DNA from 3 places in the Paenibacillus sp. FSL W7-1279 genome. Region 2 is predicted to be linked to each of the others. Evidence: a T-box and tRNA genes for the amino acid it is inferred to sense, from the RefSeq annotation. Region 2 holds a T-box; the other regions hold tRNA genes.
The links. A T-box is a leader RNA that pairs with one kind of tRNA and senses whether it is charged. The one in region 2 lies ahead of MKY82_RS13540 (glutamine--tRNA ligase/YqeY domain fusion protein), so its partner is inferred to be a tRNA-Gln.
Positions count from the first base shown of each region.

Region 1: it has a tRNA-Gln gene. The T-box ahead of MKY82_RS13540 (glutamine--tRNA ligase/YqeY domain fusion protein) is inferred to sense a tRNA for this amino acid. The anticodon was not compared.
Region 3: it has a tRNA-Gln gene. The T-box ahead of MKY82_RS13540 (glutamine--tRNA ligase/YqeY domain fusion protein) is inferred to sense a tRNA for this amino acid. The anticodon was not compared.

Region 1 covers NZ_CP150215.1:6,377,452-6,387,364, forward strand. Annotated here, with positions in the region: gene zwf (glucose-6-phosphate dehydrogenase) at 1-974, opposite strand, end outside; gene MKY82_RS28940 (YwmB family TATA-box binding protein) at 1,112-1,954, opposite strand; gene MKY82_RS28945 (response regulator transcription factor) at 2,188-2,832, opposite strand; gene MKY82_RS28950 (sensor histidine kinase) at 2,816-3,889, opposite strand; gene liaF (cell wall-active antibiotics response protein LiaF) at 3,931-4,575, opposite strand; gene MKY82_RS28960 (PspA/IM30 family protein) at 4,745-5,431, opposite strand; gene MKY82_RS28965 (PspC domain-containing protein) at 5,433-5,912, opposite strand; gene MKY82_RS28970 (PspA/IM30 family protein) at 5,915-6,592, opposite strand; gene MKY82_RS28975 (hypothetical protein) at 6,661-6,960, opposite strand; tRNA gene MKY82_RS28980 (tRNA-Leu) at 7,389-7,468, opposite strand; tRNA gene MKY82_RS28985 (tRNA-Arg) at 7,477-7,553, opposite strand; tRNA gene MKY82_RS28990 (tRNA-Cys) at 7,566-7,639, opposite strand; tRNA gene MKY82_RS28995 (tRNA-Gly) at 7,651-7,725, opposite strand; tRNA gene MKY82_RS29000 (tRNA-Gln) at 7,741-7,815, opposite strand; tRNA gene MKY82_RS29005 (tRNA-His) at 7,832-7,907, opposite strand; tRNA gene MKY82_RS29010 (tRNA-Trp) at 7,932-8,005, opposite strand; tRNA gene MKY82_RS29015 (tRNA-Tyr) at 8,012-8,096, opposite strand; tRNA gene MKY82_RS29020 (tRNA-Thr) at 8,101-8,176, opposite strand; tRNA gene MKY82_RS29025 (tRNA-Phe) at 8,199-8,274, opposite strand; tRNA gene MKY82_RS29030 (tRNA-Asp) at 8,343-8,419, opposite strand; tRNA gene MKY82_RS29035 (tRNA-Met) at 8,450-8,526, opposite strand; tRNA gene MKY82_RS29040 (tRNA-Val) at 8,614-8,689, opposite strand; tRNA gene MKY82_RS29045 (tRNA-Glu) at 8,865-8,939, opposite strand; tRNA gene MKY82_RS29050 (tRNA-Ser) at 8,956-9,047, opposite strand; tRNA gene MKY82_RS29055 (tRNA-Asn) at 9,053-9,128, opposite strand; rRNA gene MKY82_RS29060 (23S ribosomal RNA) at 9,284-9,913, opposite strand, start outside.
Region 2 covers NZ_CP150215.1:3,030,375-3,040,287, forward strand. Annotated here, with positions in the region: gene MKY82_RS13515 (MBL fold metallo-hydrolase) at 1-608, shown strand, start outside; gene MKY82_RS13520 (translation factor GTPase family protein) at 795-2,741, opposite strand; gene MKY82_RS13525 (GNAT family N-acetyltransferase) at 3,023-3,463, shown strand; gene MKY82_RS13530 (metallophosphoesterase family protein) at 3,510-4,235, shown strand; gene infC (translation initiation factor IF-3) at 4,273-4,761, shown strand; T-box leader at 4,858-5,117, shown strand; gene MKY82_RS13540 (glutamine--tRNA ligase/YqeY domain fusion protein) at 5,195-6,877, shown strand; gene MKY82_RS13545 (pentapeptide repeat-containing protein) at 7,028-7,891, opposite strand; gene MKY82_RS13550 (tetratricopeptide repeat protein) at 8,089-9,030, shown strand; gene MKY82_RS13555 (DMT family transporter) at 9,247-9,672, shown strand; gene MKY82_RS13560 (cyclic nucleotide-binding domain-containing protein) at 9,721-9,913, shown strand, end outside.
Region 3 covers NZ_CP150215.1:6,705,998-6,715,910, reverse strand. Annotated here, with positions in the region: rRNA gene MKY82_RS30515 (23S ribosomal RNA) at 1-658, shown strand, start outside; rRNA gene rrf (5S ribosomal RNA) at 806-922, shown strand; tRNA gene MKY82_RS30505 (tRNA-Asn) at 931-1,006, shown strand; tRNA gene MKY82_RS30500 (tRNA-Thr) at 1,010-1,085, shown strand; tRNA gene MKY82_RS30495 (tRNA-Glu) at 1,123-1,197, shown strand; tRNA gene MKY82_RS30490 (tRNA-Val) at 1,332-1,407, shown strand; tRNA gene MKY82_RS30485 (tRNA-Gln) at 1,461-1,535, shown strand; tRNA gene MKY82_RS30480 (tRNA-Lys) at 1,604-1,679, shown strand; tRNA gene MKY82_RS30475 (tRNA-Leu) at 1,694-1,777, shown strand; tRNA gene MKY82_RS30470 (tRNA-Gly) at 1,783-1,857, shown strand; tRNA gene MKY82_RS30465 (tRNA-Arg) at 1,861-1,937, shown strand; tRNA gene MKY82_RS30460 (tRNA-Pro) at 1,958-2,031, shown strand; tRNA gene MKY82_RS30455 (tRNA-Gly) at 2,108-2,181, shown strand; gene ppc (phosphoenolpyruvate carboxylase) at 2,455-5,241, shown strand; gene sigW (RNA polymerase sigma factor SigW) at 5,483-6,049, shown strand; gene MKY82_RS30440 (zf-HC2 domain-containing protein) at 6,271-6,885, shown strand; gene cdaA (diadenylate cyclase CdaA) at 7,204-8,034, shown strand; gene MKY82_RS30430 (CdaR family protein) at 8,027-9,505, shown strand; gene glmM (phosphoglucosamine mutase) at 9,538-9,913, shown strand, end outside.

The DNA of each region.
Region 1 (9,913 bases), 3.3 Mb from region 2:
TCCGGATTCACTTTGTCCTCTTCACGGTATGCCGGCAGATCTTTGCCGCCCACGGAACCGCTCGTATACTGACCGCGAACCACGTTGTTCTTCACTTCTTCATGCGTGGCATACGGACGCAAGGAGCGAAGCACCTTCACCTTCTCGTCGCGGATATCCTCTGCAAGCAGTCGGCTAGGCGGCTCCATCGCAATCATAGTCAGCAGCTGTAGCATATGGTTCTGGCCCATATCCCTTAGAGCGCCTGCATGATCATAGTACCCGCCGCGCTCCTCGACACCAACCGTTTCACCAAGCGTGATTTGGATGTTGGCGATATGCTTGTTGTTCCACAGCGGCTCGAAGAAAGCATTCGCAAAACGTATAACTTCGATGTTCTGTACCATTTCTTTACCCAGATAATGGTCAATCCGGTAGATCTCTTCTTCCTTGAACACTTTACGGATCTCTTCGTTCAGCTTGGCAGCCGACTCCAGATCGTAGCCGAACGGCTTCTCGATCACAAGACGGTTCCAGCCTTCTCCGTCGAGCATACCGCCCTTCATCAGGTTAAACGATACGCTGCCAAACAATTCCGGTGCAAGCGCCAGATAAAACAAGCGGTTGCCCGGTATATTAAATTTTGTTTCCAATTGCTCCGTTTGTTCGCGAAGCTCACGGAAACCGTCAATATTGTTAATATCTAAAGATTTATATTCAAAATGTTGTGCAAATGCATTCCATTCACTATCCTGTTCCGAACTATATCGGCAGAATTCCTGAATTGAACGATACACGTCCTCCCGAAACTCTTCCTGGGTGCGCGGACGCCGCGCCACGCCGATTACCGCAAAATCCTCATCCAGTTTTCCTTCACGATAAAGACTGTAGATCGCCGGAAACAACTTACGTCTTGCCAAATCACCAGTCGCTCCAAAGATGAAAAATACAGCTCCCGGTGTCTTCATTGTATCTAGATTTTGATTTTCAGCCATGGCTCCTCATTCTTTCTATGAATTATAGTGTATTTTTATGCATCGGCACTTAACTCGATGTGATGACATTTTAGCATATTCATTTCAAGTATGCTATCACATTCCGCATTTTTTCATCCGAGTTTCAGAAATCATTTTCAATATTCTATTGTAATGACAGGAAATCCGATCGTTATTCTACTACTTTTCTTCATCGAATCTTCATGCACCGCGATCTGCATATGAATCGGCGTGTCGCCACTCATCACAAAAGCGCCCAGTGAAGGAACCTCATATGAACGGCTTTGTGTTGTGTCATCTGCATAATCCTCAACGGGGCGAAGCGAGAGTTTTTGGGCTACTGCCTCTTCTACCTGAGCCATCGTTCCATCAACGCTAGCCGTCTCCGATGCATATCCTTGAATGGACGCATTCCAGGAGTTCGATATGCCTGCTTGCTTCATCAACTCTTGAATCTGCTGCTGCAGGGTCATCATTTCCCGGGACTGTCCAGCTGCTTCTCCTACAAGCATGGCTCTGACATAACTATGACCCTCCTTCGTGAAAGCCCAGTCCAGATGCACCGATACACCGGAGAGCACGCCTTCTGCTTGGAATACTTCATTTCCCTGAAGCTGGGACGTTGTAATCCCGGAGAGCCCCATTGTACGAGCCAGCTGCTCAGCCGTTGTCTTAGCTTGATCCTTCGATATGGAATTTATCATTTCACCTTGAATTTTTACCGTGAGTATTGCCGAAGGCTCCATATGTTCTTGCCCAAGCGCCGCCAGAAGTATTAGATCGCTTTCTGCTGATTCCCCAGCTCTAGTTATTCCATTGACACCTGTTTCTACCGTTCCGCCCGAAGCTGACGCTTCTCCTGCATGCGGAGCTGATCCGTTTCGATTGCTGTCCGTTGTCCCCGCAAAACCCGCCATCATAGCTGCTGCCCCGCACAGCAACAACATCATCACAATGATCTGTAAACGCATCTTCCGCATGGTCAGTCACGCCTCCCCGTTCGAATCTATCAATCTAGTAAAAGGATGGCCTCGTTACCGCGGATTTATACCTCGCTTTTTAAATAGCTCCTCCATCGGGCTGTATGTAGAGATTCCTTCTTCCCTGCCAATAAATAAAAAAGCTCCCGATCCGGGAGTCTTTAAGCCTGCCTTTCATTGTTATATGGATATGTTTATGTCACGACCATCGCATAAAAAAGAGCCGGCATTCTTTACTCAGCCAGCCCATTTTTATAAGCGTAGATGGCAGCCTGGGTTCGATCCTCTACCCCCAGCTTGCCTAAAATATTCGTTACGTGAAACTTCACGGTTTTGATGCCTATAATCAAATCATCAGCAATATCCTGATTCGACTTGCCCTGCGCCACCAGTCGCAGCACTTCCATTTCCCGGTCCGTAAGGTCGTTATGCGCCGGAGCTTCATTTTGCGGATGCCGGAATCGATTCATCATCTTGGAGGCAACCTGCGACTCCAGCACCGACTGCCCGCGTGCGGCTGCACGTATAGCATCAGCTACTTCAGAAGCACGGGATGTCTTCAATAAATAACTGAACGCACCTGCTTCAATAACCGGATACATCTTCTCATCGTCCAGATAGCTGGTCAGTACAATGACCTTAAGATTAGGAAACTGATTCATCAATTGGCGCGTCGTCTCGATTCCATCCATTCCGTCCATCACCAAATCCATCAGCACCACATCAGGATGATATTCCTGCGCTAAGCGTATCCCTTCCTCGCCGCTGCCCGCTTCACCAACCACCTCGATGCCGTCCTCTGTACCAAGCACAGCCGCTAAACCGATCCGGACCATCTCATGATCATCCACCAGCAGCACTTTAATCGGCGTTTCCATCTACATCCCCCCGTTTGCGTTCTTCGTTTATGAGTGGCACAACGATCTCAATTCGAGTCCCTTTACCCGGTGCTGTTATAAATTGTACCGAGCCCCCGATCTCCGTCACCCGTTCCTGCATCGTCGATAGGCCGTAGGAAGTCTGTTTCTTGTCATCCAATTCAAATCCGATCCCATCGTCCCGCAGCATCACCCGAACGGTGTTCTGCCTGCGGTGAATACGGATATCCATTTTCTCCGCTTTCGAGTGTCTGAGGGTGTTCGACATGGCCTCCTGGATAATCCGGAACAGATGATTTTCGATCCCTTTGAGCAAATGTATGTCATCGTCCATTTCAAACGTAATTTCCATAGGTACTTTGATTCGCAATTCCTTAATCAGTTCACGCAGCCCCTGCTCAAGTGCCTTTCCTTCGAGATAAACCGGCCGCAGATGAAGAAGAAGCGCCCTCATCTCGGACTGGGCCACAGCCGACATTTCCTCGATCAGAGCCACCTGGCGCTGCGCTTTGTCAAAATCCTTATCCAGCGTCCTGCCCACAGCGGTTGCCGTCATCGAGATGGCAAACAACTGCTGAGAAACCGCATCATGGAGCTCGCGCGCCAGACGCTGCCTCTCTTCCACAATCGCCGTAACCCTGGCCTGCTCGGCAAGCTGGGCATTGTTCGTAGATAACCGCTGCAAGGAAGACACCTGATCCTCCCAGCGTTTGCTGATCTTCACCAGCTGTTCTCCAAGCCGGCCCACTTCGTCTTCGCCGATGTCCGGCATGACGTCCGTAAGGCTGCCTTTTTCCCAGTTCACCAGCGTTTCCCTCACAAGATCGACCCGTCGTTTTACCCGGTATCCCTGGAAGAAGCCATAGATCGCACCCAGCCCGATCGGCAGCAATACGATGGTAATGCCGGCTTCGATCCGGTTCTTCCACGTCTCAAACGGTTGAAGATAACCATATGTATATAATAAATATAGGACAACGAGCATGACAACCAATCCCAGAAGGGTCCCCTCACGCATACTTCGGGTAATCATATTTGCTTTCTTTTCCGTTTCCACGGGGCAACCCTCCTGAATGGTTTACACAAAACTTACGTTTATTATGTCATTCTTATATTCAAATCTCCGCCCAAATAAGAAACAATAAATTTCACTTTATATTCACTGGTCTCATAATTGGGTGATTTATACCGCACGCGGTTTAATATGCCGGTTTCCTTCCGGTCGTCCATATGAATGGAGCCAAACAGGATGGATGCTTCGATCTCCACCCCATAGTAGTCCGGAATCATCAGATCAATATCCCCCAGCATCCCATGGAACATCAGGACCGTTTGGCGTTCCTCCGGAAGGGCCAAGGACAGATCCACATCCGCCTCTCCCAGCACATGCCACACACTCAGACTGCGCATCACCCACGGAGCCCGGTCCCAATCAAAGTTGGACATAAAGTTCTGCTTCTGAATGTATTTCGTCGTGGTATGAGCTCGTTTGGACTTGCCATAAAAAATACCTAGCGATATCAAGCTGATGCCGATAATCAACATGAGATGCTCCAGCAGCAGCAGTACGGCACCTACTCCGAGCAGAATGTATCCCTTCTTCACATGTCCATGCCTGATCTGAAGGACACCTGCAAACATGAGTAACAGGGCGACAATGGTGAAGAAACCAAACCATCGGCCGAAAAGCAAAATAAAACCCAAGCTGATTAAACCAACTGCTATCCAGCGGTTTCTGTCCATGTCGCACCTCCTTGATGGCCAAGATATAAGCTCGGAAAAGCCATATCAGTGAGACGTTCCCCACTGTATGGCTTTTCCTGTACTATACGACAATCTCATTCGTATAGCATATCATATGAACATGGTGTTCGAATACGGTTTAATACTATTTTGCTGACTTGCTAAGGAATTACTCGGACTTCGAAGAATTCCCCATTTTGTTTTTCAAAGCTTGCAGCTGCTCATCCACCTTCAATTGCTTCTCAGCGTCCACGGGGCTTGTGTATACTGCGTTGTTAGGACGGTATGGGGCGCGAAGCACATCAGCTTCTGCTTCCATTTGCATGATTTTCTCCTCCATGCGATGGAAGCCCATCGAAGCACTGCCGCTTTCGATCGTGTGCAAGCTGCTCACTTGAGACATTTGCTTCTTCGCTTTAGCCATTTGAGCGCGGGCTACAAGCTCATTGCGCTTGTTGCGCATTTTGTAGAACTCGTCTTTCATTTCATGCAGCTGAGCTACAAGCTCTTTTGCTTGAGTCTCGGATTGCAGGTGCAATTCCACGTACTCGGTTTCTTTTTGATCGAAATAGATTTTTTCTTCCAGCAGCTTGCGAGCCACTTCTTCTTGACCATTCTTCAGAGCCAATTCAGCTTGAGCTTCACGTTGTGCCGCCATCTTCACAGCCTCATCGACGCGCTGCTTCATACGACGCTCATTAGCCATTTGCTTCGCAACCGTTACCTCTGCCTCATGAATTTCTGCCTCCATGTCGCGCAGGTACTGGTTCAACATTACGATCGGATCCTCTACTTTATCCAGCAGTTCATTCACCGATGCTTTCGTCATATCCTTAATTCTTTTAAATACTCCCATGTTATTTATCTCCCTTCTCATAGTTCGAAAGTTTTTTCTTCAATTCTTCGATTTCTTTTTGCATTGCTTTTCTTTCAATATCCTTCATCATCGCATCCAGATCGGAATCCGTTGACGCGTTGTTTCTTGTACCATTGGGACGGTCATATTTGGGACCAAAGCTACTATGCTCATTAGGATAGCCTTGACGTCCATAAGAATCATTATAGCTGTTGTAGCCTGGTCCAGGGCCCGGATGATCGTTGTAACGGTATCCGCCGCCATGTCTGCCCTGTGGACCATACGGATCGTGATAATACGGCTCCTTAGGTACTACAAGGGATGCAATCAGATAGATCAACAGCGTTGTACCGCCTGTGAAAAAGATACTGACTACAAATATGATTCTAAGTAGGGTAGATTCGACTCCGAAATGATCGGATATACCGCCGATCAACCCTGTGAACATTTTGTCTCGGGTGGAACGGTACAATCTAGTCATGGTTACTCCTTTCCGCTGTTATTCAGCTTTTGCTTCAGGCGGGCAAGTTCTTTTTCTAATACAGTGGAGACCGATTCACCAGCCTGTTCCATGTATTCCTGCCCCATGCGGCGTAAATCGCGAAGACTTCTGGCTTCCAGTTCCCAGTCGCTGATACGGTCTTCGAGGCGATTGAACATCTTCGGTACGTCATGACCGCCGCCGTAGGAGCCCGTACGTTCATTCATTTTCTGCTGAAGACGAAGGGTTTCCACTCGGGCAACATAATATTGACGCTTGCTGTATACCGTCTGATATTCCATCCGCAGCTCGCCGAGCTGCTCCTCGATTTCTTTTAGCGACTCCAGGCTTGAGGACAACAGGCCTTGATACTGCTCGATCTTTTCCTCATAGATCAGTTTTTCCTGCAATGCCAGCTTGGCAAGATGTTCTTCGCCGGCCTTCAGTGCAAGCAGTGCCTGCTCTTCGCGTTTATATCGCATGGATTCGGCTTGATCCACCTGCTGCTTCAGCTGTCTGGAATGTACTTGGCATTGCTGCTGCAGCTTCTCAGCCTCAGCAATGTCCTGTCTGGTTGAATGTAGGAACTGGTCGATCAATCGAACCGGATCCTGGCTCTGCTCGAGCTTTTCATTCAATGTTGCTACGGTTATGTCTCTTATCCGCCGGAAAACACTCATATTGGCTTAGCCCTCCTCATCTATCATGATCTGTTGTTCATGCATGTTATTTAATGTAGTGGTTTTTATCAATAACGGGGTCTACCATTCTTCAATCGGGACAACCCGTAGATGATCAAGATAATTCCAAAGATCGGACCGATCAGCCAAGACAGTTTACCCATCAACCAGATCACACCGATACCGAGAATAACCCATCCCATCAAGGTGTTACCTCTCCGGATCCCGTAGTATCCCAAAGCGACCATCAGGATTGGAATTAGAAGACTGAACAACCACCCAAGCAGAGGACCGAATACTCCAAGGAGAACCAAGATCCCTACACCAATCAACAGGATACTCATTCCATTTCCTTTTGAATTTCTCATTTATACACCGCCTTTCTGTTGTTTGATCGTTGTTTCTTTTGTTCAACCTTATGACTCTATTCTAGGTAATTTTGAGTTTCGCTAAAACGGCCTGGGGACGGTTTTTGAACCTAGACCTAAGGCGGGGCCTTCTACAGACCTACGTCCAACCCTGCACTGGATCGATTAATCGAAGGGTTTGCTTGTATAGATGAATCCGGCTGGATCATCTTTGTTTTACCTATAAAGAACGTGGTTTCTAATGATAGTTTAGTTTAAGGAGTGTAGCTTGAAGAAGATCTGAAGGTGATAGAAAAGCCCCCTGTAAAGGTAACTGGAGAGATAGCATGCAGAATGGAGTCTAATATTTAAATCACGAAGCAGCAATCGATGTAGATGCAACGAAAAAAGGAATGCAGACGATAAACGTCTGCATTCCTTTTGGATGATGCCGGTGAAGGGACTCGAACCCCCACGGTTTCCCTCACGATTTTGAGTCGCGCGCGTCTGCCAATTCCGCCACACCGGCTTACATTATGGCGTGCCCTAAGAGATTCGAACTCCTGACCTTTTGATTCGTAGTCAAACGCTCTATCCAGCTGAGCTAAGGGCACATAAGTTTGTAATGGAGGCGCCACCCAGATTCGAACTGGGGATAAAGCTTTTGCAGAGCTGTGCCTTACCACTTGGCTATGGCGCCAGAAATAAAAATGGAGCGGACGACGGGAATCGAACCCGCGACCCTCGCCTTGGCAAGGCGATGCTCTACCGCTGAGCCACGTCCGCAAACATAAAAATCAATGGCTGGGGATATAGGATTCGAACCTATGCATGACGGAGTCAAAGTCCGTTGCCTTACCGCTTGGCTAATCCCCAATATGATTTTGTAATATGGGGCGATCGAGGGGAATTGAACCCCCGAGTGCCGGAGCCACAATCCGGTGCGTTAACCACTTCGCCACGACCGCCATATTAAAACACTGTGATACGATTGGCAGGGGCAGCAGGAATTGAACCCACACTAACGGTTTTGGAGACCGCTGTTCTACCTTTAAACTATGCCCCTAAAAACTGGTGGAGGATGATGGATTCGAACCACCGAACTCGAAGAGAGCAGATTTACAGTCTGCCGTGTTTAGCCACTTCACTAATCCTCCAGAATGGTGCCGGCGAGAGGACTTGAACCCCCAACCTACTGATTACAAGTCAGTTGCTCTACCAATTGAGCTACACCGGCATATAAAGTTATAAAACGTACATGGTGGCTCGGGACGGAATCGAACCGCCGACACGAGGATTTTCAGTCCTCTGCTCTACCGACTGAGCTACCGAGCCTTAAAGCTCTTCGCGAACTTTGACGGAACCCATATCGGATACTCATCTCATCCCAAAGTTGTAAATAATGGCGGAACTGACGGGATTCGAACCCGCGATCTCCTGCGTGACAGGCAGGCATGTTAGGCCTCTACACCACAGTTCCACGAGGCATTATCGCTATCGCGATATAAATTGGTTGCGGGGGCAGGATTTGAACCTACGACCTTCGGGTTATGAGCCCGACGAGCTACCGAACTGCTCCACCCCGCGTCATTAAAAGGGTTGATTGTATGGGGTCCCCGAAAAGTAATCGGAATTACCTACGAAGCATGTGCTTCACTTTTTGGGGATAAATCATGGTGGAGGCTGAGGGGATCGAACCCCCGACCCTCTGCTTGTAAGGCAGATGCTCTCCCAGCTGAGCTAAGCCTCCGTAACAAAGCGACTTTTATCATATCAAAATCTGATATAAGAAGCAAGTGTTTTTTTAAGAAAGTGGTGACCCGTAGGGGATACTCTCACTTCGTTCGAGACTGCGAAGTCTTTGCTTACGAAGTTATTCTCCGACGAACCGACGGGATTCTCATCCCCTGATGCAATTAAGAAAGTGGTGACCCGTAGGGGATTCGAACCCCTGTTACCTCCGTGAAAGGGAGGTGTCTTAACCCCTTGACCAACGGGCCTTGCTTAAAATAATAGTGGCGGAGAGAGAGGGATTCGAACCCTCGAGACGCTTTTGGCGCCTACACGATTTCCAATCGTGCTCCTTCGGCCAACTCGGACACCTCTCCATAAATGGCTCCCCGAACAGGACTCGAACCTGTGACAACTCGATTAACAGTCGAGTGCTCTACCAACTGAGCTATCAGGGAACAATATTCAATTCAAGTGCTTGATCACCTGAAAACTAGATACGAAACGATCTTTGCGTTGATTAGAATCCGTAGCATTCACCCGATGTGGTATCGGGGTCCCCGAAAAGTATTCGGTGTCAGCTTCAAAGCTTCACTTCACTTTTTGGGGTGATTTGGATAAGCCCTCGACCGATTAGTATTGGTCAGCTCCATGCATTGCTGCACTTCCACCTCCAACCTATCTACCTCGTCGTCTTCAAGGGGTCTTACTAGTTGGGAAATCTCATCTTGAGGGGGGCTTCACGCTTAGATGCTTTCAGCGCTTATCCCGTCCGTACGTAGCTACCCAGCCATGCTCCTGGCGGAACAACTGGTGCACCAGCGGTACGTCCATCCCGGTCCTCTCGTACTAAGGACAGCTCCTCTCAAATTTCCTACGCCCACGACAGATAGGGACCGAACTGTCTCACGACGTTCTGAACCCAGCTCGCGTACCGCTTTAATGGGCGAACAGCCCAACCCTTGGGACCTACTTCAGCCCCAGGATGCGATGAGCCGACATCGAGGTGCCAAACCTCCCCGTCGATGTGGACTCTTGGGGGAGATAAGCCTGTTATCCCCAGGGTAGCTTTTATCCGTTGAGCGATGGCCCTTCCATGCGGTACCACCGGATCACTAAGCCCGACTTTCGTCCCTGCTCGACTTGTAGGTCTCGCAGTCAAGCTCCCTTATGCCTTTGCACTCTTCGAATGATTTCCAACCATTCTGAGGGAACCTTGGGGCGCCTCCGTTACTCTTTAGGA
Region 2 (9,913 bases):
TGACACGTCACGTGTGGGGCGGATATGTATATTGGCCATTGCCTGTCATGGTATGGATCGTTGAAGATCGGGACGGATTAACGCTGGTTGACGCAGGGATACCGTCCATGTGGAATTCGTTGTATCAAGCGTTAAACGTCCGCTTCAAGAATAAGCCCTTAGTACGGGTGCTGCTTACGCACAGTCATGGGGATCATGTGGGGATGCTGCCGAACCTGACTCGGACCTTGCAGGTTCCGATTGTAGTACACCCATTAGAAGCGGACCGGATATCTGATATCCCCTCTAATCCAACCAAATCCCTGGATTTGGACAATGCGTATGGCGGGTTAATCCCTTATCATACACCGGGACATAGTCCGGGGCATGTGGTATTCTATCATCCTGACGACCAAATTCTTCTCGCAGGCGATCTGTTCACAGCATTCTTCGGCAAACTCCGCAGACCCATTGCGAAATTTACGCCTGATATGGAAGAGTCACTTCGGAGCGGGAGGATTCTTGAACGACTGGACCCTAAGCTTACGGCTTGCGCCCATTGTGGTGTTGTTAAACATGCGTCATCGCAATATCCCAAGCTGCTTCGTAAAGGTCATGGCAGTCGGTAGTCTTTGATTGCTTTCACTGTAAACAACCACATGATAACGGCTTTACAGCCCTTATCCCCGGTATATACCTCCAGTTCGGAAGCATTTAATGCCAGAGACTATCCTTTAGAAGGAAAACGGATCGAACAAAAAAATAGCGGGCGAGAGTCATCTCTCGACACCGCTATGGATTGACACGTACGTTCTTTACATGATCTTGTTCAAATAAAGCATATATTCACCGCGGTTCAGCGGGTTGACTTGTCGCCGTTTATTCACAGGGACGGTGGCTTGCACCTTCACGTAGCCTCCTGGTTTAACGGAGAGCATGCCCTCACCGCTTGTCAGGGAATGGACTTCGGCTTTCAGCAAGTCGGTTGTCCGCACGGGGATGGTACCATGAACGTGGACAGCATGGTTGTGGAATGTTGGTTCCTGATAGGTCCCCTCTAGCGCTGCCAACTTGGATAACACTTTGCTTAAACTGGTTTCCGGCAAAATGAATTGGATGACATTGATAGGCTCGTGGACTTCCGTTCCGGCTTTGCCCAGCGCAGACATGAGGACGAGCGGGGTCAGACTGCGAAAATCCTTTGCCGTCGACACCGGACTTGCGTAACCGGTATGCGTCAGCGTCACGATAATATCGGTCACGGTCCATCCATACAAACCTTCCTGCAGCACCTCAATCACCGTGTCTTTAATCGCTTTCTGAAAGGCTAAGGGGAGAGAGCCCAGTTCCACTTCCAGACGATACTGAATTCCGGTTCCTCTCTCGCCAGGCTCAACCCGTAAGCCAACCGTTGCATAAAAAGGACATTCGCCAATAAATTCAACAGCCTCTCCGGTCGCAACCGGCTTCTCGATACAAATGACCCGCGGAGCAGAAAATGCAGCTTCGATGCCATATTGCTGCTGGATCGTTTCCAGCAGAATTTCCTGCTGGACTTTACCGAATACGTGGATGATGTTTTCTTTGGTTTTCATATCCTGGATATATTGCAGGAATGGATCCTCTTCGGTGAGATCGCTTAAGGCCGTGTGAAGCTGATGCTCCTCCGCGGGATTCTTGGCCGAAACCTGGACTTGAATCGGCGGCTTCTGAAAGTGGACCCTCTTCATCCTGTCGGAAACAGCACCGATGACGTCGCCCACCTTGAGTTCATCGGTCATGAGAATCGCAATGTCTCCGGCATCGATCTGATTCACCGGCATGGATTTGCCATGATGCAGAGCATGGAGGTGTTTTACCTTGAACATGGTGGTGTTTCCGTTCTGCGTTATTACCGTAATCTCGTCTCGCGCCTGGATACTGCCGGCGAACAGCCGGAGGTATACGTTCCGTTCTCCGTTCGGAAGTTTGATCACTTTGAACACTAGGCCGGATAACGATTCATGCTGAAGCTCCGAGGCGTCATTAACGGGGAACAACTCCCCAAGCGCATGAAGCAGCGGCTCGATGCCGATCCCTTTGGCTGCTGATCCTGCAAATAGAGGGTAAGCTTTACCTTGCTGGGTTTGCCTGCGTAATTCTTCCTGCAGCCGCTCGCGTGATATGGGAATATCCTGGGCATAGTCGTTCAGCAGATCGTCATTGGTCAGTGCCAACATTTCGACCCATCCGGCGTTATGGGGATCGGCCACGTCTACCCGAACGGTTGCGCTGCCCTCATGAGATACAGAGCTCATCTCGCAAATATGTTCATCCAGCAGATTTCGTATCATGGTATAGACATTGTGGTAATTCGCGCCCATTCGATCGATCTTATTCATGAATAGAAGGGTGGGAATCCCTTGTTCTTTCAGCGTCTGCATGAGCACCCGCGTCTGGGCCTGTACGCCCTCAACCGCGGAAATCACCAAGATGACGCCATCCAGCACACTCAGTGAATGCTCGACCTCCGAGATGAAATCGGCATGTCCCGGCGTATCGATCAGATTGATTTTTAGATCGCCCAGCATGATGGATACGGCAGCGGATTTTATCGTGATGCCCCGTCTTCGCTCAATCTCCAGCGAATCCGTGATGGTATTGCCTTGGTCAACGGAACCCGCTTGATCAATAATGCCGGATCTGAACAGGATTTGCTCCGTTAGTGTGGTTTTACCGGCATCAACATGGGCCAAAACTCCAATATTCAATATGTTCTTCATATATCATAACCCTCATTCGTTTCATAGTTAGTTGTCCTTTCGGTTGGAAGTTATGGTTCAATTGCCGCATGTATATCGCCTCCGTGTAAAATAAAGTTACTTCTAGTTTATCCATTGAGAGATGATCGGAATATGTAATAAATACTTATAATCGTTCATTATCTTGCTCTAAATATGGCAACGTGCAGCGTCTTATTTGAATTTACATATTTAATACCGTGAAAAATGGTCGGCATTGGATTAGGATAAAGGCATACACCATATATGAAGGAGTCTTGCATTTGATAACACTTCATGCCATAGATAAGGACAATTGGGAGGATTGCATCCGTCTTAAACCGAGACCTGAACAGGAGAAGTGGATTGCCCCCAATCTATACTCGATAGCGGAAGCTCAATTCATGGAGGGCTTCAAAACGCGTGCGATCTACCATGATGAAGAGATGATCGGATTTGTGATGTATGGCCTGCACCCGCACGATGATAACTACTGGATCTACCGGTTTATGATCGACGGCAAGTTTCAGGGACTACATTATGCCAAACCTGCGATTCGTTTGGTTCTCGAGGAGATTCGGAACTCGCCGGATACAACAAACGATGTTATGCTCTGTTATAAATCCGAGAATGAGCATGCAAAAAGGCTATATTCCCAAATCGGGTTTAAAGAAGCCGGGATTGCCCCTTGGGGAGACGTGATGGCTAAATATCGTTTTATATGATTAGCGTAGGGAGGGAACGGCAATTCGAATATTAGCGATTAGCGACATTCATGGCTGCTACGATGAGTTCAATCAGTTACTGTATGATGTGCAGTATAAACCTGCCCAGGACCAGCTGATCTTGCTTGGGGATTACGTGGATCGTGGATTGAGAAGCAGGGATGTCATTGAACAAGTGATGAAACTGCGGGATGATGGTGCGATTACGCTTCGCGGAAATCATGACCAGATGATGCTGGATGCCATTTTGCTTGATTCGGATGAAGCGAACTCGCGCTGGATTCGCAATGGAGCTCGACATACGATTGAAAGCTACTGCGGCGCCGATTTTTTTGAGGGTGAAATGGATCGTGCCAGATATAACGAAGGAAAAGCCTATATTAAGAAGGGGTATGAGCATCATCTATCCTTTCTTGATACGCTGGCACTTTTCTATGAAACAGACACTCACATATTCGTGCATGCAGGGATCAATCCGGGTGTTGAAGACTGGAAGTTGCAGCCTCAGCATGATTTCATCTGGATACGGGAACCATTCTTCAATTATCCTACTGGCATCAACAAAACCGTGGTGTTCGGGCATACGCCAGCGGTCAACCTGCACGACTCGGAGCAGATCTGGTTCTGTGGAGAAGGGGACAAAATCGGTATTGATGGAGCGTGCGTGTACGGTAAACAGCTGAACTGTCTGGAAATCACGGAAGAGCAGGAATACCGAACCCATTCTGTTCGGTTCATGCACCATGATGTGAACGCAAAGGCAGAGCAATGAATGAACGAACACCTACTTTTAATAGGAGGATCTATCCATGTTAATGATGAATGAAAAGATAAAAGCACGCGAAGTAGAGCTGACCGGCTTAAACGGCGAAGATCTGGGAGTCGTCTCCAGGGATGAGGCGCTAGCGCTGGCGAAAAGTCACAAAGCCGATTTGGTGTGTACCTCCCTATTCAGCAGTCCCCCGCCATGCAAACTCGTAAGCCGGGGGCAGGCGAAGCAGGAGGCAGTGAAAGAGAAGAAGGGCCAGCAAGCTTCAGCCGATCCGATGAAAGTAAAGGAATTCCGCTTGTCCGTACATATCGAAGAGCATGATTATGACACCAAGCTGTCGCAAATGCATAAGCTGCTGGCAGCGGGCAAAGCTGTCCAGCCCGTTATTCGCATTCAAGGCAGGGAGGGCGAAGCCGCCCGCAAACTGCTGGAGCGACTCGTGCAAGATCTGGCTGAGGTAGGCAAGAAGGAGACGGGTATACAAGTCAGCGGCAAGCAGGCTACGGTGAAGCTGCTGCCTATCTAACAGAACGGGACAAATTTTTCATTGCATCGGCGTTTCATTGCAGTCGACGTTTTACGGTTTACTTTTTATTTTTTTGATGATACTATGGATCAAATTGTAAACGCCATGAAGAGAAGAGTAGATGAACAGGAATCCCTACAGAGAGCTCCGGTAAGCTGAAAAGGAGTTGGATGCCATTCATTGAACCAAGCCTCTGAGCGGCGCATCGGAACTTATGGATAAGGGATGGTGCGACAGGAGCTCCTGTTACAGAGCTAGGGTATAAGCGATCGCGTGATGGCCGTACCTGATAAGGCCTGATATCGTGAGATATCGGCGAATAGGGGTGGCACCGCGAAACCAATCTCGTCCCCAAGACTTATGTCTTGGAGACGGGATTTTTTTGTTTTTCATGGAATTACGGCAGATCAAACAACGTAAGGAGGAGTCAGGTATGAGCGACGACAAAAACAAAGGAGAAGAAACGGTGGATTTCTTGACCAAGATGATCAAGGAGGATGTAGAGAACAGCGTGTATAACAGGCCGGTGGCTACGCGATTTCCGCCGGAGCCCAACGGCTATCTGCACATCGGCAGCGCCTATGCGATTTACATTAATCACTCCATCGCCAGCCGGTTTCATGGAACATTCAATCTTCGGTTCGACGATACGAATCCACTGAAGGAAGATATCAAATATGTGCATGCGATTCAGGAGGATATCGAGTGGCTTGGACTTAAGCCGAACGTTTATTTTGGGTCGGATTATGCGGATCAAATCGCTGAAGCGGCCAGGAAACTCATTGCCAAAGGGAAGGCTTATGTCTGCGATCTCACATCCGAACAAATGACGGAATACCGGGGAACGCTGACCGAAGCCGGCATCAACAGCCCGTTTCGGGAGCGCAGCATTGAGGAGAATATGGCGTTATTTGAGCAAATAATCGCGGGAGCATTCCATACGTCGGAAAAAGTACTCCGAGCCAAAATCGATATGTCGTCCCCCAACATGAACCTGAGAGATCCCGTCCTGTATCGTATCATTCATGCGAAGCATTATCGGACCGGAACAACTTGGTGTGTGTATCCGATGTACGATTTCGCCCATCCGATCCAGGACTGGATCGAAGGAATTACCCATTCGCTATGCTCAGCCGAATTTAAAGATCATCGACCGCTATACGAGTGGGTACTTACGGAGCTGGAAGTAACCGAGCCGCCGAAACAGCGGGAATTCGGAAGATTGAATATCTCGGGATACGTTACGAGCAAGCGATACCTGAGGGAATTGGTAGAGGGGGGCTTTGTCGACGGATGGGATGACCCCAGACTGCCTACGTTGAAAGGATTACGGCGGCGAGGCGTGACACCTGAGGGCATTCGGCGTTTTCTGGGCGAACTCGGGGTGTTTCGCGGCAACAGTCTGGTGGATTCAGGCATGCTCGATCATTATATCCGTCAAGACTTGAAGGAACGGTGTTATAACGCAATGGCTGTCATGAAGCCGCTGAAGGTGATCATCACGAATCTTTCAGAAGATTGCACCGAGATGCTTGCTATACCGAATCATGAAAATGATGATACGTTGGGTGAGCGGGAGGTTCCTTTTTCACGGGAGTTGTACATCGAGCGTGAGGACTTTATGGAGGAGCCCGTTCCTGGATTTCACCGGTTATCTCCTGGCAAGGAAGTGCGTTTGAAAGGAGCCTACTTCATCAAATGCGAACATGTCGTGAAAGATCCAGACACGGGGGACATCGCGGAGATCCACTGCACGTATGATCCATTAACGAAGAGCGGGAGCGGATTTAATGAGCGGAAGGTGAAAGCAACGCTGCATTGGGTGTCTGCGAAGCACGGGATCCCGGCGGAACTTCACTTGTATGATAAGCTGCTGAAGGAATCTGCCGAGTTATCTGAATCGGGGAACATATGGGAGGAGCTAATGAATCCCGCATCGTTGATTCGCATCGAAAATGCTATATTGGAGCCTTCCATGCAGGAGGCGACCCAAAACCGAACGTACCAATTCATCAGACACGGCTATTTCTGCGTGGATTCCAAATATACGACCGAACGGAGACTGGTGTTTAACCGTATCGTTCCTTTGAAGGATTCATGGAAGAAGCCTATGTGAAAATTAAAATACAATTCCATAACTGAAGCGTTTACAGGCGTTAAGTGTAGGCGATTCGGCCACTACCAAAAAGCCGGCTGCAAGTTAGCTGCCGGCTTTTTGGTGTTGGTAGTAAATCTTCAGCTGTTCTACTACCCGATATATTCAGCGTTAACGCGTCCAATGGTCCGGTCGAGATAAGGATGGAGGCAGTTTGGTATTGGCGTCTCCTATTGCCGCGTTAACTTGGAATTGAGTAAGGAAGAGGCTGGTCGCCAGATTGGCTCCTCTCAGGTCTGCGTCCCTGAAATCGGCACCGATCAGATCGGCAGCCCGCAGATCGGCTCCTCTGAGGTCCGCGGCAATAAGATAAGCTCCTCTCAGATTGGCGTATCTTAGGTCTGCTCCTTTAAGTTTTGCACCCATCAGGTCAGCACCGCGCCCCCCGATCTTTTGACGCACGGGCGGCCCCTTATGCTTCTTGCGCGCATCATCCCGCACAAGCTCACTGGTCCGAAGAAGCAGCTGATTCACGTCTGCCCGATGAGCTGCAACATTCAGCTTTAACAAAGATTCGGGAGGAAGCTGAGTCATCCGTCGTGTCTCTTCCAGCGACAATCTCAGATCGGTATGGATGTCTTGAGCCGGTTGCAAAGTCAGGGCTTCGTTCAGATACCATAACAGTTCGTGAAGCTGCCGCATGATCGGGAATACGTCATACATTTCTTTTGCCGTCCCAGGGGCCTGCCGCCAGTCGCGTCCATTATAAGTAACCTGTGTAACCATTTGACCTGCTCCGAAGCAGTCGTATACGGTGCAGCCTCTCATACCTCGCTGTCTCAAGCTGCTGTGCACACCGCAGCGGAAATCGGATTGCAGATGGTGACAAGGGGTTCCACCGTCTTTGTCCATGGCAAAATCCGTGGAGGCGGCGAAGGGTAAAGCGACGCAGCATAATCCAAAGCAGCGTTCGCAATCCGCTTGTAATTGTAGTCCGACCTGCTCATCGGGACCTTGTTCTTGTTTGTCTGGCATCATGTTAGAGGAGCTCCTTCCAGTCGGTGTTACGTCAATAAAGTGACATCTATTTATATTTTAAAACAAAATGATCATAGAGTCATAGATGAAATCTTGGTTTAAACGGTTTTATACCTGGTGAAGGGATTAAAATCAGAAGTCCCGGATGCTATAATGCACCTTAAGCATATTGCGAATAGATAAAGGGGAATACCATGACAACAAACCAGCTTGCCTTGGAGGCAATTGAATCGAATGATTACGAGCGTGCATTGTTACTGTTTCAACAGGCTGTCAGGGAGTCGAGAGATGTTCAATCTCTTCATAACTTGGCGTTTTTCTATGTTCACGAGGGATTAAGGAACGACCAGGGCTGCTGGGAAGCGGCCGAGGATCTAGCGATTGAGCTTTTGAAGGAGTGCATCGAGCTTCAGCCTCGCTCTCATTTTCCTTACCAATTGCTAGGAGAAGCGTACCTGAATCTTGAACAGTGGGAAGAGGCGCTTGTGGCGTTAGAACGCGCAGCTCGTGTTCATCCAACGCCTGTAGCTATGCATAATGCAGCCGTGGCAGCCTACCGGCTGGAGAACGTAGAATTGGCCGTCTCCTACTTTGGACAATCTGTAGCTGCAGGCGATAACGAGTATACGAAATATGAATATGCGGCCTGTTTAGTTGAAACGAAACGATATGACGAAGCGCTTGCGATGATCGAGAAATTGATGAGCGAGACAGGCGACTATATCGGAGATGTCGAGATCGCAGAATTGTATCTGGAGATGGGGCAATACCATTCCGCCGTTACCTTTTACGAGAAAGGCTGGCGCGAATACGCGAAGGATCCTCGTTGGGTGAATCGGTTTATCTATTCGCTGATTCGTACTGGACAGAATCAAAGAGCAGAAGAGATCGCAGCTGAAGCGGTGCAGGAAAACAGGGCATGGATTGCCGATATTCAGCATGATCCGGAAGAAGATGAGTTTGATGAGGAAAACCAGGCAAGCATCCGCTTCGCCTTGGACGATATTGAAAATTACCAAACGATCATTTCCCGTTTCACAGAAGGGGAATATCCCGTCATGGATCATCGTCCCTCCATACTGACCGCTTGTTATTGGTTCGGCTGCAAAAGGCATGGGCATCCTGAATATGTATAAGTCACTGCATCGTGGCAATCCGTTAAGCTGCCAAGGGAAATCCGGCAGCTTTTTTGTATGTTACATGCCAAGCCGACCGATAGTATATAATGAAATTCGTGTCTTTGGGCATCGCTTTATTTGGAATTCCCTTCATTTCAGGACATATGTCCTTTCCCGAGTTTGGGGAATTCACTTTTAATAGTATACAGACCTATAGAAAAAGGAGTATGTATCGTGAGAGGAATCTTATTTGCATTCATTGGCGGTGCCTGCATTACGCTGCAGGGGGTGGCCAATGCCCGGATTAGCCAGGATATGGGCACTTGGCAAGCAGCGACCGTTACGCAGTTGACCGGATTTATTATGGCTTTGGTCATTTTGCTGTTCGTCCGGGACGGAAGCAGACAAGGATTTGGACAAGTGAAGCCGCTCTATCTAATCGGGGGAGCCTTGGGGGCACCCATTATATTCAGTGAGGTGACAGCGATTCAGAACATCGGCGTCACATTAACGATATCCGCATTGTTGATTGCCCAGTTATTCTTAACGTTCCTGATTGACAGCAACGGATGGTTCGGCGTGGTGAAGAAGAGAATGAGCTTGCCTCAATTCATCGGGATCGGGATGATGATCGCCGGTGTCGTGATAATCAAATTATGATATGGAAGCAAGTGATCCATTGAAATGTTCGGGAAAGGAGAGAGAGATGTGAAGGAAATTCAAAATGCGGAGCTCATGCAGCATTTTTTGCTGAGCAACCAGATCCAGTCCGTATTTCACGATGATTTAATGCCATATCTGGTGTTATATCACTTCGATCAGGGCGACATCGTCTGCACGCAAGGCGAGCCGGCCGAGATGCTGTATATCCTGGTTCAAGGGAAGATAAAAATCTTCACGA
Region 3 (9,913 bases), 3.7 Mb from region 2:
GGCGGGCAGTTTGACTGGGGCGGTCGCCTCCTAAAGAGTAACGGAGGCGCCCCAAGGTTCCCTCAGAATGGTTGGAAATCATTCGAAGAGTGCAAAGGCATAAGGGAGCTTGACTGCGAGACCTACAAGTCGAGCAGGGACGAAAGTCGGGCTTAGTGATCCGGTGGTACCGCATGGAAGGGCCATCGCTCAACGGATAAAAGCTACCCTGGGGATAACAGGCTTATCTCCCCCAAGAGTCCACATCGACGGGGAGGTTTGGCACCTCGATGTCGGCTCATCGCATCCTGGGGCTGAAGTAGGTCCCAAGGGTTGGGCTGTTCGCCCATTAAAGCGGTACGCGAGCTGGGTTCAGAACGTCGTGAGACAGTTCGGTCCCTATCTGTCGTGGGCGTAGGAAATTTGAGAGGAGCTGTCCTTAGTACGAGAGGACCGGGATGGACGTACCGCTGGTGCACCAGTTGTTCCGCCAGGAGCATGGCTGGGTAGCTACGTACGGACGGGATAAGCGCTGAAAGCATCTAAGCGTGAAGCCCCCCTCAAGATGAGATTTCCCAACTAGTAAGACCCCTTGAAGACGACGAGGTAGATAGGTTGGAGGTGGAAGTGCAGCAATGCATGGAGCTGACCAATACTAATCGGTCGAGGGCTTATCCAAATCACCCCAAAAAGTGAAGTGAAGCTTTGAAGCTGACACCGAATACTTTTCGGGGACCCCGATACCACATCGGGTGAATGCTACGGATTCTAATCAACGCAAAGATCGTTTCGTATCTAGTTTTCAGGTGATCAAGCATCTGAGCCGTTTGGTGGCGATGGCGGAAGGGTTCCACGCGTTCCCATACCGAACACGACCGTTAAGCCTTCCAGCGCCGATGGTACTTGGACCGAAGGGTCCCGGGAGAGTAGGACGTCGCCAAGCGGATATATTCCCTGATAGCTCAGTTGGTAGAGCACTCGACTGTTAATCGAGTTGTCACAGGTTCGAGTCCTGTTCGGGGAGCCACTTGCTTCCATAGCTCAGTAGGTAGAGTGCATCCATGGTAAGGATGAGGTCACCGGTTCGATCCCGGTTGGAAGCTCCAGATTCGCTTTTGAATTGGACATGCATTGTGAAATTGCGGCCCGTTGGTCAAGGGGTTAAGACACCTCCCTTTCACGGAGGTAACAGGGGTTCGAATCCCCTACGGGTCACCATTATTCTTAATGCAACAGGGGATGAGAATCCCGTCGGTTCGTCGGAGGATAACTTCGTAAGCAGAGGCTTCGCAGTCTCGAACGAAGTGAGAGTATCCCCTACGGGTCACCACTATATTTAATCCATATTGTATGGAGGCTTAGCTCAGCTGGGAGAGCATCTGCCTTACAAGCAGAGGGTCGGGGGTTCGATCCCCTCAGCCTCCACCATTTCATGCATGATTCTAACGAGAATCAGCACAATAGAAGTATCTCATCGATTTTGGGGATTAGCCAAGCGGTAAGGCAACGGACTTTGACTCCGTCATGCATAGGTTCGAATCCTATATCCCCAGCCACTTTACCCCTAAAAGTGAAGTTACGCTTTGAAGGTGATTCCGAATACTTTTCGGGGGCCCTGAATTGCGAGCCATTAGCTCAGTTGGTAGAGCACCTGACTTTTAATCAGGGTGTCGAAGGTTCGAGTCCTTCATGGCTCACCATTGTTTCATCTTGTGCGCGTGTGGCGGAATTGGCAGACGCACTAGACTTAGGATCTAGCGTCTTTGACGTGGGGGTTCAAGTCCCTCCACGCGCACCATTTATGCGGACGTGGCTCAGCGGTAGAGCATCGCCTTGCCAAGGCGAGGGTCGCGGGTTCGATTCCCGTCGTCCGCTCCATTTGCGCCCTTAGCTCAGCTGGATAGAGCGTTTGACTACGAATCAAAAGGTCGGGAGTTCGAATCTCTCAGGGCGTGCCATTTTTTAAAAAAATTAATATCGGGATGTAGCTCAGCTTGGTAGAGCACCTGGTTTGGGACCAGGGGGTCGCATGTTCAAATCGTGTCATCCCGATTTGTTTAAGATTTATGCCCCGCAAAAGTAATCGGATTATACTCCGATGTGTAGCATCTCTTTTGTGGGTTGATATGCGGGTGTAGTTCAATGGTAGAACTCCAGCCTTCCAAGCTGGTAGCGTGGGTTCGATTCCCATCACCCGCTCCATACATAAGCAGGACATCACCGTGTGTGATGTTTTTTTACATATTCACACGACTATCCTGCGAAGTGTTAATGTGCTAAAGAATATAGGCAGGTCAAGGTTTATAGGACTAATGTCCATGGTATATGGGTATATCAATATCATGAGTTTTGTCGATTTGGCTAATTTTTTCGCCTGGAAAATGCAGATTTTCATGCGCTTTTATTGTATGATGTTAGGAAGGCGTTACGTCCTATAGACAAACTGCTGAAACGGGTTGAGATGGGAGGAGTAGCATGACTGAACTTACAGTAACCGCAAAGAGCAATTCCAACAATCTGCTGCGGCGAGATGTACGGTTCCTTGGCAATATTCTTGGAGAAGTTCTTGTCCACCAAGGTGGCAATGAGCTTTTAGATATAGTTGAGAAAATTCGTGAAACGAGTAAATCGTTGCGATCCGTATTCCTGCCAGAATTGTTTGCAGATTTCAAAAGGATCATCAGCACCTTGGAGCCCGACATTCGCCATCAGGTGATTCGCGCGTTTGCCATTTATTTTCAATTGGTTAATATCGCAGAGCAGAATCATCGCATTCGCCGCAAACGCGATTACGAGCGTTCCGCCGGGGAGAGTGTTCAACCAGGTTCCATTGAAAGTGCGGTCCAGGATTTGAAAGAGCGCAATATTACGTTTGAAGAAGTTCAAGAAATTCTCGAAAGTCTATCCCTTGAGCTGGTAATGACAGCTCATCCAACAGAAGCGATGCGTCGGGCTATTCTGGATATTCATAAACGGATAGCGGACGATGTTATGCAACTCGACAACCCGACACTGACATTCCGCGAACGAGAGCAGCTTCGGGAGAAACTACTGAATGAAGTGATTACGCTATGGCAAACCGACGAGCTTCGTGACCGTAAGCCGACGGTTCTTGATGAGGTCAGAAACGGTATGTATTATTTTCACGAGACTCTGTTTCACATTCTGCCAGAGGTTTATCAAGAACTGGAGCGCTGCCTAAGTAAATATTATCCGGGTCACCATTGGCACGTTCCAACCTATTTGCGTTTCGGTTCGTGGATCGGTGGCGATCGGGACGGAAATCCTTCAGTGACGGCGGACGTAACATGGAAAACGCTTGAAATGCAGCGGAAGCTAGCAATTCGTGAATACCAACGGATTTTGCGTGAATTCATGAAATACCTCAGCTTCAGCTCATCCATCGTGAGCGTTTCGGATGAATTGCTTCAATCCATTGAAAAAGACCGCGAGCATGTAACACTGAAGAAGATGGAAATTTGGCACAATGAGAAAGAGCCTTATCGTGTAAAACTGGTATATATGCTGGCTAAAATGAGTCATATTCTTGATGAGAACATGACGGGCAGCGAGCGTTATCAGTCCCCTGAGGAATTTATCGAGGACTTGAATATCATTGATCGAAGCTTGCGTTTCCATTTTGCTGACTATGTTGCAGACACGTATATTCAAAAACTGATTCGTCAGGCGGAGTTGTTTGGTTTCCATACAGCAACGTTGGACATCAGACAGCATAGCCAAGAGCATGAAAATGCCATGGCCGAGATTCTTCGTAAAATGAATGTGACTCAGGATTATGCCCAGTTAAGTGAAGATGAGAAGATCGAGCTGCTTAATAACCTGCTTAATGATCCTCGTCCATTGACGACGCCTTATCAAGAGTACAGCGACAGTACCGAAGAATGCCTTGAAGTATACCGTACCGTATTCCGTGCGCAGCAGGAGTTCGGCGTCAAATGTATTTCAAGTTATTTGATCAGTATGTCCGAGGGTGCAAGCGACATTCTGGAAGTGATGGTATTTGCCAAAGAAGTCGGACTTTTCCGTAAGGACAATGACGGTTCTGTAATAGCTACTTTGCAGGCTGCACCATTGTTTGAGACGATTGAAGACCTTCATGCCGCACCTGATATTATGCGTAAGCTCTTCAACCTGCCGATCTATCGGGAAGCGGTTAGCGCGATGAATGAGCTTCAGGAAATCATGCTGGGTTACTCCGACAGCAACAAGGACGGCGGAGCCATTACCGCGAACTGGGAGCTCCAGGTAGCACTTAAAGAGATTACGGCTGCTGCCAATGAGTATGGCATCAAGGTAAAATACTTCCATGGACGCGGCGGATCGCTTGGACGCGGTGGTATGCCTCTGAATCGCAGCATTTTGGCTCAACCGGCATCAACGATTGCGGGTGGCATCAAAATCACGGAGCAAGGCGAGGTTATTTCTTCACGTTATTCCTTGAAGGGAATTGCCTACCGCAGTTTGGACCAGGCGACTTCAGCACTTATTACGGCTTCTCTTAATGCCCGTTACCCTGAAAAAGAATCGACCGAAAAAGAGTGGGAAGAGATTTCCTCGAGCATATCGGCCGCTTCACAGAAGAAATATCAGGATCTGATCTTCCGTGATCCGGATTTCCTGAGCTTCTTCAAGGAATCCACGCCGCTTCCTGAAGTGGGAGAGCTGAATATCGGTTCCCGACCATCCAAGCGTAAGAACAGTGACCGTTTTGAGGACCTCAGAGCCATCCCTTGGGTGTTTGCGTGGACCCAGAGTCGTTACCTGCTTCCTGCATGGTACGCGGCTGGTACGGGCTTACAGAGCTTCTACCAGGGCAAGGAAGAGAATATGAAGGTGCTTCAGAAGATGTACAAGAGCTATCCGTTCTTTACGTCACTGATCGATACCCTTCAGATGGCTCTTGCCAAGGCTGATCTGATCATCGCCAAGGAGTATTCTTTGATGACGAAAGATGATCAAGTCCGCGAGCGTATCTTCGGTCTGATTCAGGATGAGTTCAACTTGACGAAAGAGCTTGTTCTTAAGATTACGGGACAACAGGATATTCTGGATAACCAGCCGGTCTTGCAGGAATCGATTCGACTCCGTAACCCTTACGTGGATCCGCTTAGCTATTTGCAGGTTCAATTGCTTAACGAGCTGCGCGAGCTGAGAGAGCAGGAGCAGGATGATCCGGATCTACTTCGGGAAGTACTGCTGACCATCAACGGCATTGCGGCGGGGCTTCGTAATACAGGTTGATCCGTACAGGATGCCAACGCTGTTTGAAAGGGATAGTTTAAGGCGAGGTTCCCTAAAGGAACCTCGTTTTTTCATCTATAGCAGTCTACTCTGATGAATAAAGTATCGGCTGCAGCATGGTTGTCATTGATAGAGAATAGGGATTCTTTTTGAATTATTGTTGATTTTTAGAAACAGTTGAATTACGATTTGAATGATGCTTTTTAGACGTTACCCATCAGACCATTCTGGGGGAATTGTGGTGGACAATTTGGATGTAAGACTGGCGAAGCTGGCCCGAAAAGGGGACCAGAGAGCTTTTGCCGAAATCGTAGAGCTTTATAAAGACAAGATTTTTCATTTGGCTTACCGGATGCTGAGTAACCGCCATGAGGCCGAGGATGTCGTACAAGAGACTTTTTTGCGTGTATATAAAAACCTTGATCGATACGACGAGAATCAGAAGTTCTCAACTTGGATATACCGAATCGGTACAAATCTTAGCATTGATCGGCTGCGCAAGCGCAAGCCGTCTTTCTCGCTGGACGCCGAACTGAATGAAAGCGAAGGTATGGACGGCTACTCCTTGATCCCGAGCGATAATCGTACACCGGAGAGTGAAATGCTGCTATCCGAGACACAGCGTATTATTCATACGGCGATTGACGGACTTCCTGCCAAGTATAAGACAATCATGATTCTAAGGTACATTCAGGATTTATCTCTGCAGGAGATCAGCGAGATTTTGGACTTGCCTGTAACAACGATCAAAACGCGTGTACATCGTGGACGCGAATTTTTACGCAAAAAATTAGAGTACAAATTGTGAGGGGAAAACGCCTATCGCCGTTCTTTGTGGAAGAGAGATCGCGTTTAAGGGCGCTTTTTTCTTGCGGAGCCAGAAAGTTAGTCCCTGCAAATTTTTTTCTGACTTTCTTTTAAAAAAATTGAAACATCCCTGATTCCGGCACGTATGAACAATAAGCAAGTCTTATGCCCCTATGGGGAAGGGACCCAGCAAAGAGATTGAATGAAAGGATTGGCTCACAAATGGATTGCAAATTAGCCGTCTCTTTGATGCATGATTATCTGGATAATGACTTGTCCGACCCACAGCAGCTGGAATTGCAGAAGCATTTGCGGGATTGTGCTGACTGTCGGAATTACTTCGAGAAGCTGGAGCATACCGATATGCTTCTTTATTCCTTAACTCATCATGCGACCAAGCCATCCGATGATTTAACGGAACGTATAATGGGCATGCTGCCGCAGCCCAAGAGACAAAAAGCTTGGGTCAAATGGGTTAGGAATCATCCTGCGCTCACGGCTGCAGCTTTGTTTTTAGTTGTCATGCTCTTTAGCACAATCAGTTTTTGGAGTCAGGATACCCAGCTGGTTGTAAAGAGTGACGAATTCGAAAAGCTGGTGATTGAAGGAGATACCGTCATTATTCCTCCGGATCAAATCATCACGGGAGATATTACAGTCGAGAATGGAAAGACGAAGGTCTACGGTCAAGTGAATGGCAACGTGACCGTCATTGACGGAGAATTATTTCAGGCTTCCACCTCACATATAGCAGGTCAAGTGAAGGACATAGATCGGGCGATGGACTGGATCTGGTACAAGATCTCCACTCTGTTTACAGATGCCGCTTACCGCTAGGTGAAACCTGATGCCTACTGAATAAAAGCGCCTCTTTTCTGTGAAAAGACGGCGCTTCTTTTGTTGACTTTATGATCTTTTTCATGGAAAGCAGTGGGCGTCCGCTTGCATCGGAAAGATTAACGTTATAACCTAGAGAGTGTAGAGTACATACTACATATATAAGTCTCATGCGTTATTAAAAAGGAAGTTCAAAAAGTCCCCGTGTGATCCGAAGAAAATGGAGAGCTGGTTCGGTGAAATCGAATCTTTCGCGTTCATTTTCGAGGAACCGGATTTTTTGGGCCCGCACTTAAAGGAAATGACGGGGGTTGCTGTATGGAGTATTTCACAGATATGACCTGGGGTGAAACCATTAAAGATATCATCGATATCCTTATCGTTACTTATATAATATACCAGATGATACTGCTCGTCCGCGGCACGCGGGCGGTCCAGCTGCTCAAAGGGATTTTGGTGCTGGTGGTCATCTGGGCTCTCAGCACCTGGTTTGATCTGTATACGCTGAAGTGGCTGATGAATCAGATCTTTACATTTGGGGTGTTGGCGATCTTTATTATCTTCCAGCCGGAGCTCAGACGTGGTCTGGAGCAGCTCGGACGAGGCAAGCTGTTTGGGCGGACGGCGGATATTGACGAGGAAACCAATAAGTTAATCAGCGAAACCATTAAGGCGGTTAATTATTTGTCTCGGCGCAAAATAGGGGCTTTGATCGTCTTTGAGCGGACGACGGGCCTGAATGAATATGTAGAATCAGGAATTCCGATGAGATCGGTGATCAGCTCGGAATTGTTTATTAACATTTTTATACCGAACACGCCGCTCCATGACGGAGCTGTCATTATTCAGAACGGTCAAATTGCGGCGGCTGGCTGCTATTTACCGCTATCAGAGAATCCTTTTATCAGTAAGGAACTGGGAACAAGACACCGTGCCGCTATCGGAATCAGCGAGGTGGGGGATGCGATTTCGGTTGTCGTATCCGAGGAGACTGGGCAAGTGTCGCTGGCCTTGAATGGACAGGTGGTTCGAGATATTAAGGAAGAGTCCCTCATCTCCAAATTGTATGAGGAGCTCAGGCCTGCCGCGTCCATTAAGGAGAAACGCACGTTCTTCTGGAAACGGAAGGGGGACGGCAGCAATGGATAAATGGATCAAGAACAACACGGCAAGCAAGCTCATTGCACTCGCTGTCAGTATTTTATTGTGGGCGATGGTTCATATGGACAGCGGAACGCCTGCACCGCCAACGACTTTTTATGATACCAAAGTCATTGAAGGCGTTGAGATACAGACTTATGGATTTGATGACAGCGAATATGCGTTAACAGGGATTGATAAAGACCGTGTAAATCTCGAAGTTCGGGGAAAGAAATCCAATATTTCGCTTTTGACCGACGATTATAAGGTGAAGCTTGATTTGAGCAACGTCAAAGAACCGGGTACGCACACACTTCCGCTAACGCCCTCCATCCCGAGTGGCGTGGAGATGGTATCGATGGAGCCTTCGGTTGTTACGGTGACGGTAGAGGCGAGAGTGTCGAAATCCGTGACGGTAAGTATTGGAACCAAAGGCGAGCCTGCTAAAGATTACCGGGCCGGAACACCCGTGCTGATTGACCCAAGGCAAGTCACGGTTACCCTGCCTGAATCGTCAATGGCGAATCTGGGGCAGGTCAAAGGTAATGTGGAGCTTGATGGTGCCAAAGAGAAGATTACGGAGAAACGAGTCAAGCTTACAGCATATGATAAAGAAGGCAACGCAATGGAAGATGCGGTCATTGAGCCTACTACAGTAGCAGCTGAAGTGCCGATTGAGCCTGCTTTTGTCACCCTGCCGCTGGAGCTTCAATATACCGGACGGCTGCCGGAAGGGTTTGTCCTATCCAAGGTGGAACAGAAGGTAAAAGAAGTGAAGCTGTTTGGCAGTAAAGAGGCGCTGGCAGGAGCTGAGACCTATATCGAAGCTACGATCAATCTGGGAGAAGTTAGAAATTCGGGAACAACAGTGCTTACGGCCGACTTGACGCCGCCTGAAGGTTTTGAGAAAATCGAGCCGAGCTCTGTAACGGTGGATGTTACGGCGGTATCGCATGGTGAACGGGTGATTACGGGGATTCCGATAACGTTAAAAGGGGTTGCCTCCGGCTTGGATGCTGTCATTACGGATCCAAAGACGAAGACCATATCTTTAACGCTCACCGGAGCGCCGGACTTGCTCAATAGCCTGGAGCCGACGGATATCGGAGCTGAAGCGAATGCAACCGGTTTGAAAGCCGGCGTTCACGAAATTCCGCTGCAGATCACGCTTCCTAACTTTATTAACCGTACGGATTCGGAACGTCCTGTTGTTAAGGTAGAACTCAAGGATAACTCCAAGCCCGTGACAACGGAGCCGGACACCTCGAAGAATGAGGGAACGGAAGACAAGCCGCCTGTTCCACCAGGAACGGGATCAGGAGCGGGAACAGGAACAGGCAATGATCAGGAGGAGGATCCGGAGACGCCTCCTACTCATGAAGACACGGATAACTCCGGATCAGGAGAAACCCCATCACATCCGCCGGGAGACGGATCGAATGATGGGACAACGGGATCAGAAACGTCCAATGATGGATAATAACGAAGAGTAGATAAAGGAGTATATAAAACATGGGGAAATATTTTGGTACAGATGGAGTAAGAGGAGTTGCCAATCAAGAGCTGACAGCGGAAATGGCTTACAGCATCGGTCGCTGCGGCGGCTATGTGCTCACTGGCGATAAAGAGAAGCCAACCGTCATCATCGGCATGGATACTCGCGTATCGGGGGCTATGCTGGAGTCGGCTTTGGTTGCAGGCCTGCTGTCAATCGGTGCACATGTCATTCGTCTGGGTGTCGTAAGTACACCAGCGGTGGCGTATATCACAAGACTTTTGAAGGCTGATGCGGGTGTTATGATCTCGGCTTCACATAACCCGGTACAAGATAACGGCATCAAGTTCTTCGGTGGAGACGGCTTCAAGCTGTCGGATGAGACAGAGCTTA